DNA from 2 places in the Mesorhizobium sp. BH1-1-4 genome. Region 2 is predicted to be linked to the other one. Evidence: riboswitches for the same ligand, from Rfam matches in the RefSeq annotation. Region 2 holds a riboswitch; the other holds the start of a gene.

The links. Region 2 has a riboswitch for S-adenosylmethionine ahead of metX (homoserine O-acetyltransferase MetX). Riboswitches for the same ligand answer to the same signal wherever they lie in the genome.
Positions count from the first base shown of each region.
Region 1: another riboswitch for S-adenosylmethionine. It lies ahead of LB569_RS01900 (O-succinylhomoserine sulfhydrylase); the one in region 2 lies ahead of metX (homoserine O-acetyltransferase MetX).

Region 1 covers NZ_JAIUIN010000001.1:415,114-421,975, forward strand. Annotated here, with positions in the region: gene LB569_RS01895 (BrnA antitoxin family protein) at 29-286, shown strand; gene LB569_RS01900 (O-succinylhomoserine sulfhydrylase) at 317-1,507, opposite strand; SAM riboswitch at 1,564-1,641, opposite strand; gene LB569_RS01905 (2'-deoxycytidine 5'-triphosphate deaminase) at 1,782-2,876, shown strand; gene araD1 (AraD1 family protein) at 2,929-3,921, opposite strand; gene mmsB (multiple monosaccharide ABC transporter permease) at 4,125-5,417, opposite strand; gene mmsA (multiple monosaccharide ABC transporter ATP-binding protein) at 5,414-6,862, opposite strand, start outside.
Region 2 covers NZ_JAIUIN010000017.1:45,364-52,225, forward strand. Annotated here, with positions in the region: gene LB569_RS23445 (DUF2125 domain-containing protein) at 1-731, shown strand, start outside; gene LB569_RS23450 (sugar kinase) at 737-1,663, shown strand; gene LB569_RS23455 (prephenate/arogenate dehydrogenase family protein) at 1,801-2,736, opposite strand; gene hisC (histidinol-phosphate transaminase) at 2,784-3,902, opposite strand; SAM riboswitch at 4,040-4,117, shown strand; gene metX (homoserine O-acetyltransferase MetX) at 4,236-5,405, shown strand; gene metW (methionine biosynthesis protein MetW) at 5,402-6,016, shown strand; gene LB569_RS23475 (DUF1330 domain-containing protein) at 6,033-6,353, opposite strand; gene LB569_RS23480 (glycosyltransferase family 2 protein) at 6,634-6,862, shown strand, end outside.

The DNA of each region.
Region 1 (6,862 bases), on a different contig from region 2:
TCCGCCAAAACGGTCACGTGCAAAGGCTTTGTCGCTCGCACGCAAGGCGCTTGCCGCGATGACCAACGAGGAAAACGCTGCGATCAGCGTTGCGGCCGAGGCTGATCCGGATGCGCAGCCGACCGATGTCGTCTCGCGCCGCAAGGCCGGCAGGCCGCCGCTGGCGCGGCCCAAGCGTGCCATACAGTTACGGCTCGACGCCGATGTTCTCGACCGTTTCAAGGCCGATGGCGATGGCTGGCAGACACGCATGAATGAAGCGCTGCGCAAGGCGGTGGGCTTGTAACTCTCCGCCCCGCTGCCTGCTGCTGAGCAGCTACTTGGCCGTCTTCAGCGCCTGCGCGATATCCTCCAGCAGGTCGTCGGCGTCCTCCAGGCCGACAGACAGCCTGAGCGTACCTGGCCCGATGCCGAGTTCGGCGCGGGCCTCGTCGCTCAGGTTCTTGTGCGTGGTCGTCGCCGGGTGGGTGATCAGGCTCTTGGCGTCGCCGAGATTGTTCGAGATCAGCACGATGTCGAGGGCGTTCTGCAGGGCGAAGGCCGCCGGCTTGCCGCCCTTGACGTCGAGGCAGATCAGCGTCGAGCCGCCCGACATCTGTTTCTTGACGATTTCGGCCTGCGGGTGGTCGGCGCGGCCGGGATAGATCACACGCGCGATCTGCGGCTGCTCGGCCAGGAAATCGGCGATCCTGCCGGCGCTTTCCGTCTGCTGGCGCACGCGCAGCGGCAACGTCTCCAGGCCCTTCAGCAAGGTCCAGGCATTGAAGGGCGACAGGCTCGGGCCGGTGTGGCGGAAATAGTCGTGCAGGTTCTCGTCGATCCACTTCTTGTCCGACAGGATGACGCCGCCGAGACAACGGCCCTGGCCGTCAATGTGCTTGGTGGCCGAGTAGACGACGATGTGCGCGCCAAGCTGCAACGGCTTCTGCTGCAGGGGCGTGGCGAAGACATTGTCGACGACAAGCCGCCCGCCGATCGAATTGGCAAGCGCGGCGACGGCCGCGATGTCGACCACTTCCAGCGTCGGGTTGGTGGGGCTTTCCAGGAAGAACAGCTTGGTGTTCGGCCTGACCGCCTTTTCCCAATTGGCGATATCGGTACCGTCGACCAAAGTCGCCTCGATGCCGTAGCGCGGCGCCAGTGTCTCGACCACCCAGCGGCAGGAGCCGAACAGCGCGCGCGCCGCCACGATATGGTCGCCGGCCTTGACGCTGCACAGAAGGGCCGCCGTCACCGCCGCCATGCCCGATGCCGTGGCGCGCGCGTCCTCGGCGCCTTCCAACGCGCACATGCGCTTTTCGAACATGTCGACGGTCGGGTTCGCGTAGCGCGAATAGATGAAGCCTGGCTCTTCGCCCTTGAAGCGGGCTTCCGCCGCCTGGGCGGTCTTGTAGACATAGCCCTGGGTCAGATACATCGCCTCGGCGGTTTCGCCGAATTGGGAACGCAGGGTTCCGCCATGCACGAGTGCGGTTTGAGGCTTCCAGTTGCGCGTTTTGCTCGTCATCGTCCTGTCCAAACACAAAAAAACCGGCCGCGAAAAGTCGCAACCGGTCCATACGGCCTTGCGGCCCGACGGTCCTTTAGCGACTTGTTTAACGTGGCTGCAAGCCGACCGGCCAAATCACCACGGGATAACGACCCTTTAGACCCGCGCCACGCTTGCGTCAATTGCCGGCTTCATTAAGAGGTTTGTACCAAGGCAGGTTCCGCGAAAGTGCCTAGCGGTTTTGCGGCAAGAACCTGCAACAAAGGGACCAGTCTTGGGGCGGAGCCAGACTTTGCGGCAGACAGGCATTCTTCCCGATCAGGACATTTCGGCGCTGTTCCAGTCCGGCGCGCTGAAGTCGCCGCGCGCCCTCGATGCCGACCAGATCCAGCCCGCCAGCCTTGATCTCAGATTGGGCGAAAAGGCCTGGCGGGTGCGCGCCTCGTTCCTGCCCGGTCCCAACCACAAGGTTTCGGAAAAGCTCGATCGGCTGCAACTCCACGAGATCAATCTGACCGAAGGCGCGGTTCTCGAAACCGGCTGCGTCTATATTGTGCCGCTGCTCGAAAGTCTGGCGCTGCCGGCTGACATTTCGGCCTCGGCCAATCCGAAGAGCTCGACCGGGCGGCTCGACATCTTCACCCGCGTGATGACCGACCGTGGCCACGAGTTCGACAAGATCGCCGCCGGCTATCACGGTCCGCTCTATCTCGAAGTCAGCCCGCGCACCTTCCCGATCATTGCGCGCACCGGGTCGCGCCTGTCGCAGATCCGCTTTCGCACCGGCAACGCATTGCTTTCGGAAGCCGAGTTGCACGATTTGCACCGCGCCGAAATGCTGGTCGCCACCGAGCCGCCCAACATTTCCGGCGGCGGCATCGCGCTTTCGATCGACCTCAACGGCGACAAGGATGGGCTGGTCGGCTATCGCGGCAAGCACCACACCGGCCTCGTCGATGTCGACAAGCGTGCCGCGCAGGATGTCGTCGACTTCTGGGAGCCGATCCAAAAGAGCGGCGCCGGCGAGCTGGTGCTCGATCCCGACGAGTTCTACATCCTCGTCAGCCAGGAGGCGGTGCATGTGCCGCCGCTCTATGCCGCCGAGATGACGCCCTTCGACCCGCTGGTCGGCGAGTTCCGTGTCCACTATGCCGGCTTTTTCGATCCGGGGTTCGGCCATTCCGCGGCCGGCGGCACCGGCAGCCGGGCCGTGCTCGAGGTGCGCAGCCACGAAGTGCCGTTCATCCTCGATCATGGCCAGATCGTCGGCCGGCTGGTCTACGAGCACATGCTGAAGCGCCCACAGGCGCTCTACGGCACCGATCTCGGCTCCAACTACCAGGCGCAAGGCCTCAAGCTCTCAAAGCATTTCCGCCCGGCGCGGTAAGGTCGAAGCCGCCGATCTCCCCACGAGAGGGGAGATCCCGCGCTCATGGCTTTCAAAGCGCCTTCACCGCCACCTTCACCGGCTTTTCGATTTCCAGCGGGTTGCGCAGCGGCAGTCCGAAATCCCCTGCCTCAATCTCGAACACGTCGCCGGCCTCCGTATTGATGCCGTCGGCGAAGGAAAGCGTGGCGGTGCCGAACATGTGCACATGCACGTCGCCCGGCTGGCGGAAGGCCGAATATTTGAAGTGATGGTGTTCGAGATTGGCGATGGTGTGCGACATGTTCGTTTCACCCGACAGGAAGGGCTTTTCCCACAATGTCTTGCCGTCGCGCATGATGCGCGACGTGCCTCTGATGTCCGAAGGCAGGTCTCCGATCAGGATCTCCGGCCCGAACGAGGCATTGCGAAGCTTGGAGTGGGCGAGGAAGAGATAGTTCACGCGCTCGGTCACATGGTCGGAGAATTCGTTCGACAGGGTGAAGCCGACGCGGAACGGCGCGCCATCGTCGCCGATGACATAGATCCCGGCGACTTCGGGTTCCTCACCGGCATCCTTGGCAAAGGCCGGCGACATGAGCGCCGCGCCCGGCGCGACCGCCATGGTGCCGTTGCCCTTGTAGAACCATTCCGGCTGCACGCCGACCTGGCCTTTCGCGGGTTTGCCGCCTTCCAGTCCCATGCGGAACATCTTCATGGAATCGGTGAGCTGCTCCTCGCCGTCGGTGCTGAGCTTCTTGTGCATGGAATCGCGCGTTGCCGCCGAGCCGAGATGCGTCAGCCCCGTGCCGGTCAGGTGCAGATGCGCCGGGTCGGGGTGATTGATCGGCGACAGCAGGCGCCCCCTCTTGTAGGCGGCGTCGAGATCGATCGTCTCGCCGAGCCCCTTGCGTTCGATCAGGGCTGCGAGGCCCACACCGGTGCGGGCGGCCTCCATCGCCAGCGAATAGACGCTGCGCGCCCCGTTGATGATCCGGGTTTTGCCGCCGCTGCGGGCAACGACACGGATCGTCTCGGCGTCGTCGAGAATCTGCGAGATCAGCATGATCAGTCCTCTCTCATTTATCTGTATCCGGCTGCCAATCGGCAAAATCCTCACCGGCGCGGCGCGGGAACGCGCCACGGTTGAAATGCTTCGTCCGGATTGCGTTCGCGAGCCTGGTCCTTCACGGACTTCTTGGTGCCGACGGGCTGCCGGCAGCTTCGCGATCTAGAACCCGTATGCCTCCTAGTCTGTGCCCCCAGCCCTTAAGCCTTGTTCTTGTTGTAGACGTCGAAGATGACGGCGCCGAGCAGCACCAGTCCCTTGACCACCTGCTGCCAGTCGACATTGACGCCCATGATCGACATGCCGTTGTTCATCACGCCCATGATGAAGCCGCCGACCACCGCGCCGATCACCTGGCCGACGCCGCCCATCGCCGAGGCGCCGCCGATGAAGACGGCTGCGATCACGTCGAGCTCGCTGCCGAGGCCCGCCGCCGGCACGGCCTGGCCGAGACGCGCCGCGATGATCAGGCCGCCGAGCGCCGACAGCACGCCCATATTGACGAACACCCAGAGCGTCAGCCTTTCGGTGTTGATGCCCGACAGCTGCGCGGCCTTGGCATTGCCGCCCATCGCATAGATGCGCCGGCCGATGGTCATGCGCTTGGTGACGAAGACGAACAGCGAGATCAGCACGCCCATCACCAGGAGCACGATAGGCAGGCCCCGATAGGTCGCGAACTGGAAGACCAGGAAGAGCGCCAGCGCGCTGCCCACCAGGGTCTTGATGACGAACAGAGTGAAAGGCTCTGCCTCATAACCATGAAGCTCGCGCTTGCGCCGCGTCCTGAAGCCGAAATAGGCATAGGCCAGCACGGCGATCAGGCCGAGCACGACCGTCGTCATGTGCAGCGTCAGGCCGCTGCCCAAAATGGTCTTGCCGGCCGCGTTAACCGTCGGCGGGATCAGCGTCAGCGGGCCGATCACGTCCGGGATGAAGCCGGAACTCAGCGCCTTGAAGCTGTCGGGGAGCGGGCCGACCGAGGAGCCGCCGCCAAGCAGGGCCTGGCAGATGCCGCGGAAGATCAGCATGCCGGCCAGCGTCACGATGAAACTCGGAATGCGGTGATAGGCGATCCAGTACCCTTGCGCGGCGCCGATCAACCCTCCGACGATGAGGCAGACGATCGATACCACGAGCGGATTGCTGAATATGCCGAGCGGCCAGATCACCATCATCATCGCGGCAAGCGCGCCGATGAAACCGGCGACCGATCCCACGCTGAGATCGATATAGCCGGCGACGATGACCAGCAGCATGCCGAGCGCCATCACGATGATGAACGAGTTCTGCTGCACCAGATTGCTGAGGTTGACCGGTTTGAACAGCGTTCCCGACGTCGTGTACTGGAAGAACAGCATGATGACGATCAGCGCGATGATCAGGCCGTATTCGCGCAGGTTCGTCGTCAGCGCCGAGACGGCGACTCGAGACCCCTGCTTGACGTCCTCCGAGGTGCCGCTTTGCGGCGCGGGAGCGCTGTCTGTGCTCATGATGCTTTTCCTTCTCCGCGAACAATGGCGCGCATGATTTTTTCCTGGCTGGCGTCGCTTGCCGCCATCTCGCCGACGATGCGTCCTTCGTTCATGACATAGATCCGGTCGGTGATGCCGAGCAGTTCCGGCATTTCCGACGAGATGACGATGATCGCCTTGCCCTCGGCGGCGAGGCGGGCGATGATTGTATAGATTTCGTACTTGGCGCCGACGTCAATGCCGCGCGTCGGCTCGTCGAGGATCAGAACTTCCGGGTCGGCGAACAGCCATTTCGACAGCACCACCTTCTGCTGGTTGCCTCCCGAGAGATTGCCGGTCAGCTGATAGACGCTCGACGCACGGATATTGGTCTTCTTGCGATAGTCGTTGGCGACGCTCATCTCGCGCATGTCGTCGATGACGCCGCCGCTGGAAACGCCGCCGAGGTTGGCCAGCGTCACATTGTGCTTGATATGGTCGATGAGGTTCAGCCCATAGGTCTTGCGGTCCTCGGTGACATAGGCGACGCCGTTCTGCACCGCCTTGCCCACTGTCGAAAGGTCCACGGGCTTGCCGTTGAGCAACACCTCGCCGCTGATGCGCCGGCCATAGGAGCGACCGAACAGGCTCATGGCGAATTCGGTGCGGCCGGCGCCCATCAGCCCGGCGATGCCGACCACTTCGCCCTTGCGCACCTTGAGGTCGATGCTCTTGATCACCTGCCGTTCGGCATGGATCGGGTGGTAGACCGACCAGTCCTTGACTTCGAAAATGACGTCGCCGATGTTTGGCTCGCGCGGTGGATAGCGGTCGTCGAGTGAGCGGCCGACCATCGAGGTGATGATCCGGTCCTCGCTGATCTCCGTCCTCGGCAATGTTTCGATCGTGCGCCCGTCGCGGATCACCGTCACCTTGTCGGCGACGCGGTTCACTTCGTTGAGCTTGTGGGAAATCAGGATCGAGGTCATGCCCTGCCGCTTGAACTCGAGCAGGAGATCGAGCAGCGCCTGGCTGTCCTTTTCGCTGAGCGACGCCGTCGGCTCGTCGAGGATCAAGAGCTTCACTTCCTTGCTCAGCGCCTTGGCGATTTCGACCAGCTGCTGCTTGCCGACGCCGATATGGGTGATCAGCGTCTTGGGGTCTTCCCTGAGCCCGACTTTCTTCAACAGCTCGGCCGTGCGCGCCTCGTTGGCGTCCCAGTCGATGACGCCGTGTCTCGCGCGCTCGTTGCCGAGGAAAATGTTTTCGGCGATCGACAGCATCGGCACCAGCGCAAGCTCCTGGTGGATGATGACGATGCCCTTGTGTTCGCTGTCATGGATGCCTTTGAAATGGCATTCCTGGCCCTGAAAGATGATCTGGCCGTCATAGGTGCCGGAGGGATAGACACCCGACAGCACCTTCATCAATGTCGATTTTCCAGCGCCGTTCTCGCCGACCACGGCATGGATTTCGCCTTCCTC
Region 2 (6,862 bases):
CCTCGGCCGGTTCCTTCAATGCCGTCGCCCAGATCGTCCAGCCCCTGTCGCCGGTCGCCAATCTGCGCGGTCCGCTCAGAACCTCCGTTCCGGGCATGACGCCGCTTTGGATCGACTGGGACAATCTGCAGGCCAATGTCAAATTGTGGTACCCGCTGCCCCGGCGTATCGCGCTGCAGGCCGAAGGCCTGTCGGGCCAGACCGACCCGGCCGACGACACCGACCCGGTCGAGCTGTTCAGCGCCGGCAAGGCTTCTGGACAATTGCAGCCCAACAACGGCGATCTCGACTATGTCGGCAGCTTTGGCGATCTCGAGATCGATGCCGACGCGATCGGCGGGCGCGTCCTGCCGGCGCTCGATGCCAGCGGCGACGTGTCCCTGAAGAACGGTGTCGCGCTGGTCGGCACGCAGGTGAAAAGCCTGCGCGGCCAGAGGATCGAAATCCGCAACCTCGATCTGTCGTCGGGGACGGCGCGTGTCACCCTTTCCGGGCCGCTGTCGGTTGACGTGGACGGCCTGGTCGACGCCGATCTGATGATCAGGATCAAGGATCCCAAGGCCGTGGCATCCATCCTTGCCGGCGCCATACCCGAGCAGAAGAACGCGATCGAGCAGGGTTTTGCCGCCCTGGCGCTGCTCGGCAGCGAACCGTCGATGCCGCTGAAAGTGGTCAAGGGCAAGGCCTCGCTCGGCTTCATTCCGCTGGGCAAGATCAAGCCGGTGCAATAGCACCCATGGCAAGATCGGCGAGGCTCCTGAGTGTTGGCGCGCTGACGCTGGACACGATCCTGCGTGTCGACACATTGCCCCACCATCAGGGGAAATTCATCGCTTCCGAAGGCGTCCAGATCGCCTCGGGCATGGCCACCAGCGCGGCCTGCGCCGCGCATCGCCTGGGCGCCAATGTGTCGCTATGGGCGAGCGCCGGCGACGATCCGGTCGGCGACCAACTGATTGCCGGAATAGAAGCCGAGGGCGTCGATTGCAGCCATGTGCGCCGCGTCAGCGGTGCGCGCTCGGCGCTGGCCTCGATCCTGGTCGACGCGCATGGCGAGCGTATCATCGTGCCCTTCTACGACCCGCGCGCGCAGGCTGATCCCGAGGCTTTGCCGTTCCCCGACATCAGGGCATTCGATGCCGTGCTGGCCGATGTGCGCTGGCCGGGTGCAGCGGCACTTGCCCTGAAGGCGGCGCGCGCGGCCGGCCGGCCGGCGATCCTCGATGCCGACACCGCGCCGCTGGCGGTGCTGGAGCTGCTGTTGCCGCTGGCCTCGCACATCGTCGCTTCCGAGCCGGCGGTCCGCATCGTATGCGGCCACGCGCTGGATCTGCAGACCGCCTGCACCGAACTCGCTTCCCGCACCGATGCCTTCGTCGCCGTCACCGGCGGCGCGGCGGGCACATGGTGGTTCGATCGAAGCGCCGGAACATCCCGCCATGTCGAGGCCCCGAGGATCAAGGCGGTCGACACGCTGGCGGCGGGCGATGTATTTCACGGCGCTTTTGCCGTCGGGCTGGCGGAGGCCATGCCGGTCGAGCAGGCGCTGCGCTTTGCCAGTGCCGCCGCCGCGCTCAAATGCCTGCGCTTCGGCGGCAGGCTGGGCGCACCAGATCGGGCGGAGACGCTCGCCATGATGGCAGTGACCTGGCCGACACTCTAACAACGCTAAGGGAGTTGAGATTCAGGTCAGGCCGAGTCGAAAATGGCTGATGCCGAGAACCGGAGCGGAGCGTACCTTTGTACGTGAGCACCGGAAGCGCAGGTATCAGCCATTTGCAGGCCGGCCTCACCTGAATATCAGCTCCCTTTGGGATGCTCGACCGCCTGGCGGCCAAAGTCGGGTACGTCGATGTCCTGCCCGGCCTCGATGATCGAGCGGCGCACGGCCCGGGTGCGGGTGAACAGGTCGAAGAGCTTGTCGCCGTCGCCCCAGCGGATCGCGCGCTGCAGGAACGCCAGGTCTTCCGAGAACCGCGCCAGCATTTCGAGGATGGCATCCTTGTTGTGCAGGCACACATCGCGCCACATGGTCGGGTCGGAGGCGGCCAGACGCGTGAAATCGCGAAAACCGGAGGCGGAATATTTGATGACTTCCGTCTTGGTCACCGATTCCAGATCGTCGGCGGTGCCGACGATGTTGTAGGCGATGATGTGCGGCAAATGCGAGACGATGGCGAGCGTCATGTCGTGATGCTGCGGGTCCATCGTGTCGATGTTGGCGCCGCAGCGGTGCCAGAATTCCGACAGCCTTTCCAAGGCACCCGCATCGGTGCCCGGCACCGGCGTGAAGATGCACCAGCGATTGTCGAACAGGTCGGCAAACCCGGCATCCGGGCCGGATTTTTCGGTACCCGCCAGCGGATGGCCGGGAATGAAATGGACGCCATCGGGCACATGCGGCTGCATCTGCGCGATGACCGAGGCCTTGGTCGAGCCGACATCGGTGAGGATCGCTCCGGGCTTCAGCGCCGGCGCGATCTCCTGCGCCACCGCCCCGGATGAGCCCACCGGCACCGAGACGATGATCAGATCGGCATCGCGCACCGCTTCCCTGGCGTCGGTGGTGTAGGAATCGCCGAGCCCCAATTCCTCGGCCCGCTTGAGCGTTGCCGCGCTGCGGGTCGAGATCGCGACATGGCGAGCCAGGCCTTCGCGGCGGATGACACGGGCCAGCGACGAGCCGATCAGGCCGATGCCGACCAGCGCGATCTTTTCAAACATCGGTGATGTCATGGCGTTCCAGCTTCTCGGACGTTCTAGCTTTCAGGCGTTCTGGCTTTTCAGGCGTTCTGGCTTTTCAGGAATGTCGTGAGCGCGGCGACGACACCGCGATTGGCCTCCTCGGTGCCGACGGTCATGCGCAGCGCGTTGGGAAAGCCGTAGCCTGAAACGCGCCGCAGAATATAGCCGCGCGCGCTCAGATAATCGTCCGCCGCCGCCGCCGAATGCTTCTGGTCGTCGGGAAAATGAATGAGCAGGAAATTGCCGACGCTCGGCGTCACGCGCAGGCCGAGCCTGGTCATCTCCTCGCTCAGCCAGGCAAGCCAGGTCTCGTTATGCGCCACGCTGCGCTCGACATGAGCGCGGTCGCGGATCGCGGCGATGCCGGCCTCGATCGCCGTCGCATTGACGTTGAAGGGACCGCGCACGCGGTTGATCGCGTCGACGATGTGCATGGGACCATACATCCAGCCGATACGCGCTCCGCCGAGGCCGATCTTGGAGAAGGTGCGGGTCATCACCACATTCTCGGCGCTGCCGGCCAGCTCGATGCCGGCCTCATAATCGTTGCGGCGGACGTATTCGGCATAGGCCGCGTCGAGCACCAGCAGCACGTTTTTCGGCAGTCCGGCATGCAGGCGGCGCACCTCCTGGAACGGCACATAGGTGCCGGTCGGATTGTTGGGATTGGCCAGGAACACGATTTTCGTGCGCGGCGTCACCGCCGCCAGCATCGCATCGATGTCGGCGCGCTCGTCGGTCTCCCTGACCACGACCGGCGTGGCGCCCGCCGACTGGATGTAGATCTTGTAGACCATGAAGGCATGTTCGGTGAACATGGCCTCGTCGCCGGGCGCGAGATAAGTCTGCGCCAGCAGCCCGAGGATCTCGTCGGAACCGTTGGAACAGATGATGTTCCGCGCGTTGAGGCCATGCACCTCGGCGATCGCCTCGCGCAGCCGCCTCGCGGTGCCGTCGGGATAGATGTCGAGTTTGGCGGCAACCTCACGCGCTGCCTCGATCGCCTTGGGCGAAGGCCCGAGCGGATTCTCGTTTGACGACAGCTTGTAGACCTTGGTGACACCGGCCGGCGCGGCGCTCTTTCCCGGCACGTAGGCGTCTATCTCCATGATGCCCGCACGCGGGGTTGGACGTGCCTGATCCGGTATCTGGTTCATGTCTTGCAAAATCCGTCGAAAGCGCCTCCATCCGGAAGCCGCAGCGGAAATACAAGCCATGGCCGGCAATGTCGAGAGCCGGCAGTGGTGGCAGCGGCCGCCATTGACGGCGAGCCGGGCGGGTTCTAGAAGGACGAAGACAGTTCCGTGGTGATTTGGCCGGTCGGCTTGCAGCCACGTTAAACAATTCGCTAAAGGGCCGTTTGCGTGACGTAACCGGCTTTGCGAAGGCAATGCCGGTTTTTTATTGTCCGCTGCCGGCCGGACGACCGCATCGGCGCCGCGAAATAAGCGGCGACTTCGCAAGAAACGATGCAGCAAGAGAGATTGAGAATGGCCGCTCCGCGCGCAGCAAGGACCAACAACGAGGTCGACAATCCGTCGAGCCTGGTGTTGCGTTTCGGACCCGACAAGCCGCTCAAGCTCGATGCCGGCACACTGCTGTCGCCGTTCCAGATCGCCTACCAGACCTATGGCGTTTTGAACGACGCGCGCTCCAATGCCATCCTCGTCTGCCACGCGCTGACCGGCGACCAGCATGTCGCCAACACCAATCCGGTGACCGGCAAGCCGGGCTGGTGGGAAGTGCTGATCGGCCCCGGCAAGATAATCGACACCAACCGCTTCTTCGTCATCTGCTCCAACGTCATCGGCGGCTGCCTCGGTTCCACTGGGCCGGCCTCGACCAACCCCGCCACGGGAAAGCCCTATGGGCTCGACCTTCCGGTCATCACCATCCGCGACATGGTACGCGCGCAGCAGATGCTGGTCGACCATTTCGGCATCGAGAAGCTGTTCTGCGTGCTCGGCGGTTCGATGGGCGGCATGCAGGTTCTGCAATGGGCGTCGAGCTATCCCGAACGGGTCTTTTCGGCACTGCCGATCGCCACCGGCGCGCGCCACTCGTCACAGAACATCGCCTTCCACGAGGTCGGGCGCCAGGCCGTGATGGCTGATCCGGACTGGCATGGCGGCAAATATTTCGAGCACGGCAAGCGCCCGGAAAAGGGGCTGGCGGTGGCGCGCATGGCCGCCCACATCACCTATCTGTCGGAAGCCGCCCTGCACCGCAAGTTCGGCCGCAATCTGCAGGACCGCGAAGCGCTGACCTTCGGCTTCGATGCCGATTTCCAGATCGAGAGCTATCTGCGCCACCAGGGCATGACCTTCGTCGATCGTTTCGACGCCAACGCCTATCTCTACATGACGCGGTCGATGGATTATTTCGACCTTGCCGCCGACCATGGCGGCAGGTTGGCGGACGCCTTTGCCGGCACCAGGACCCGTTTCTGCCTGGTGTCCTTCACGTCGGACTGGCTTTTCCCGACCGAGGAGAGCCGCTCGATCGTGCACGCGCTCAACGCCGCCGGCGCCTCGGTGTCCTTCGTCGAGATCGAGACCGACCGCGGCCACGATGCCTTCCTGCTCGACGAACCGGAACTGTTTGCCGCCATCAACGGCTTCGTCGGCTCCGCCGCGCGCGCCAGGGGACTCGCATCATGAGCGTCAACGGCAGCCAGCGTGTCGACCTCGAGGTCGTCGCCAATCTCATCCCGCCGCAATCGCGCGTGCTCGACGTCGGCTCCGGCGACGGCTCGCTGCTCGAATTGCTGCAGGAAACCAAGCAGGTCGACGGCCGCGGCCTGGAACTATCGCAGCGTGGCGTCAACGAATGCGTGGCGCGCGGGCTAAGCGTCATCCAGGGCGATGCCGACACCGACCTCGAATTCTATCCCGACAAGGGTTTTGACTTCGTCGTCCTGTCTCAGACCCTGCAGGCGACCCGCAACCCCAAGCTGGTGCTCGACGAACTGCTCAGGATCGGCAACCGCGCCATCGTGTCTTTCCCCAATTTCGGCCATTGGCGGGTACGCCTGTCGCTGTTCGTCGAGGGCCGCATGCCGGTGACCAAGGACCTGCCCTATTCCTGGTACGACACACCCAACATCCACTTCTGCACCATCCGCGACTTCGTCAACCTGTGCGAAGAGCTTGGCGCGACGGTGGAAAAGGCGACCGCGCTCGACGCCAACGGCCAGAAGATCGGCCTGTCGATGCCCTGGTGGTTCTGGAATTTCTTCGGCCAGCAGGCGGTGTTCTTGCTGAAGCGGTAGGGCTGCCGGCCCAATCCTATCCCAGGACATCCGTCGCCTTGTGCGGATGTTCGACGCCGTCGGCGAACACCACATCCGACAGCGAATTGTCGGTCCGCAGCGCCAGGATCGCCTGATAAGCCGGCGAAGCATACCAGTCGCGCACATGCGCCCTGTCAGGGAATTCGATGATGACGAGGTGGCCCGGCCAGTCGTTCTCGACCACCTCCAGATTGCCGCCATGGATCAGGAAACGGCCGCCGAAAGGTTCCAGCGTGGCATCGATCCTGTGCAGGTACTCGACGATCTCGGGACCCATCGTGGTTTGACGCATATGGGCAACGGCGTAAGCGGTCATGGACGAAACTCCTTTCGATCGAAGCTGAGTTGCCAGCTTCACGATCGCAAATTGCCAAGGAGCACGACGCAATTCGATTACTTCCGAGATAATAAGAACGACATATGCGAATCAGCGTCGATCGTGCGGGCTTTGCAGGTCTCCTGACGCGCGAGGAGTGTTGCGATTGGGGCGCCAAGTCAGAAATTCGTCATTTCGGAAGGTGTTGAACGTCGCATCATGTGATGACACAGGGACATGTTCTTTGTAGCGTCGCGCCGAATAGATGCTGGGCGGGAGCATGGAACCGAAGAATCAGACGTATTCGATCGTTGTTGAAATGGAAAATGCCAAGTCCATCAACGAGGACGAAATTGGCATTTCGTTGACTGCCTTGGCGCGGGAAATAGAACGCACGACGACGAACGGCCATTATCCCAAGCCGCAGCTTATTGTCGTTCACAGCGGACAGAGCACCGACACGCCGCTTCTCCAGCACCGTATCCTCGAACTTGTTCCGCAACTTGCCA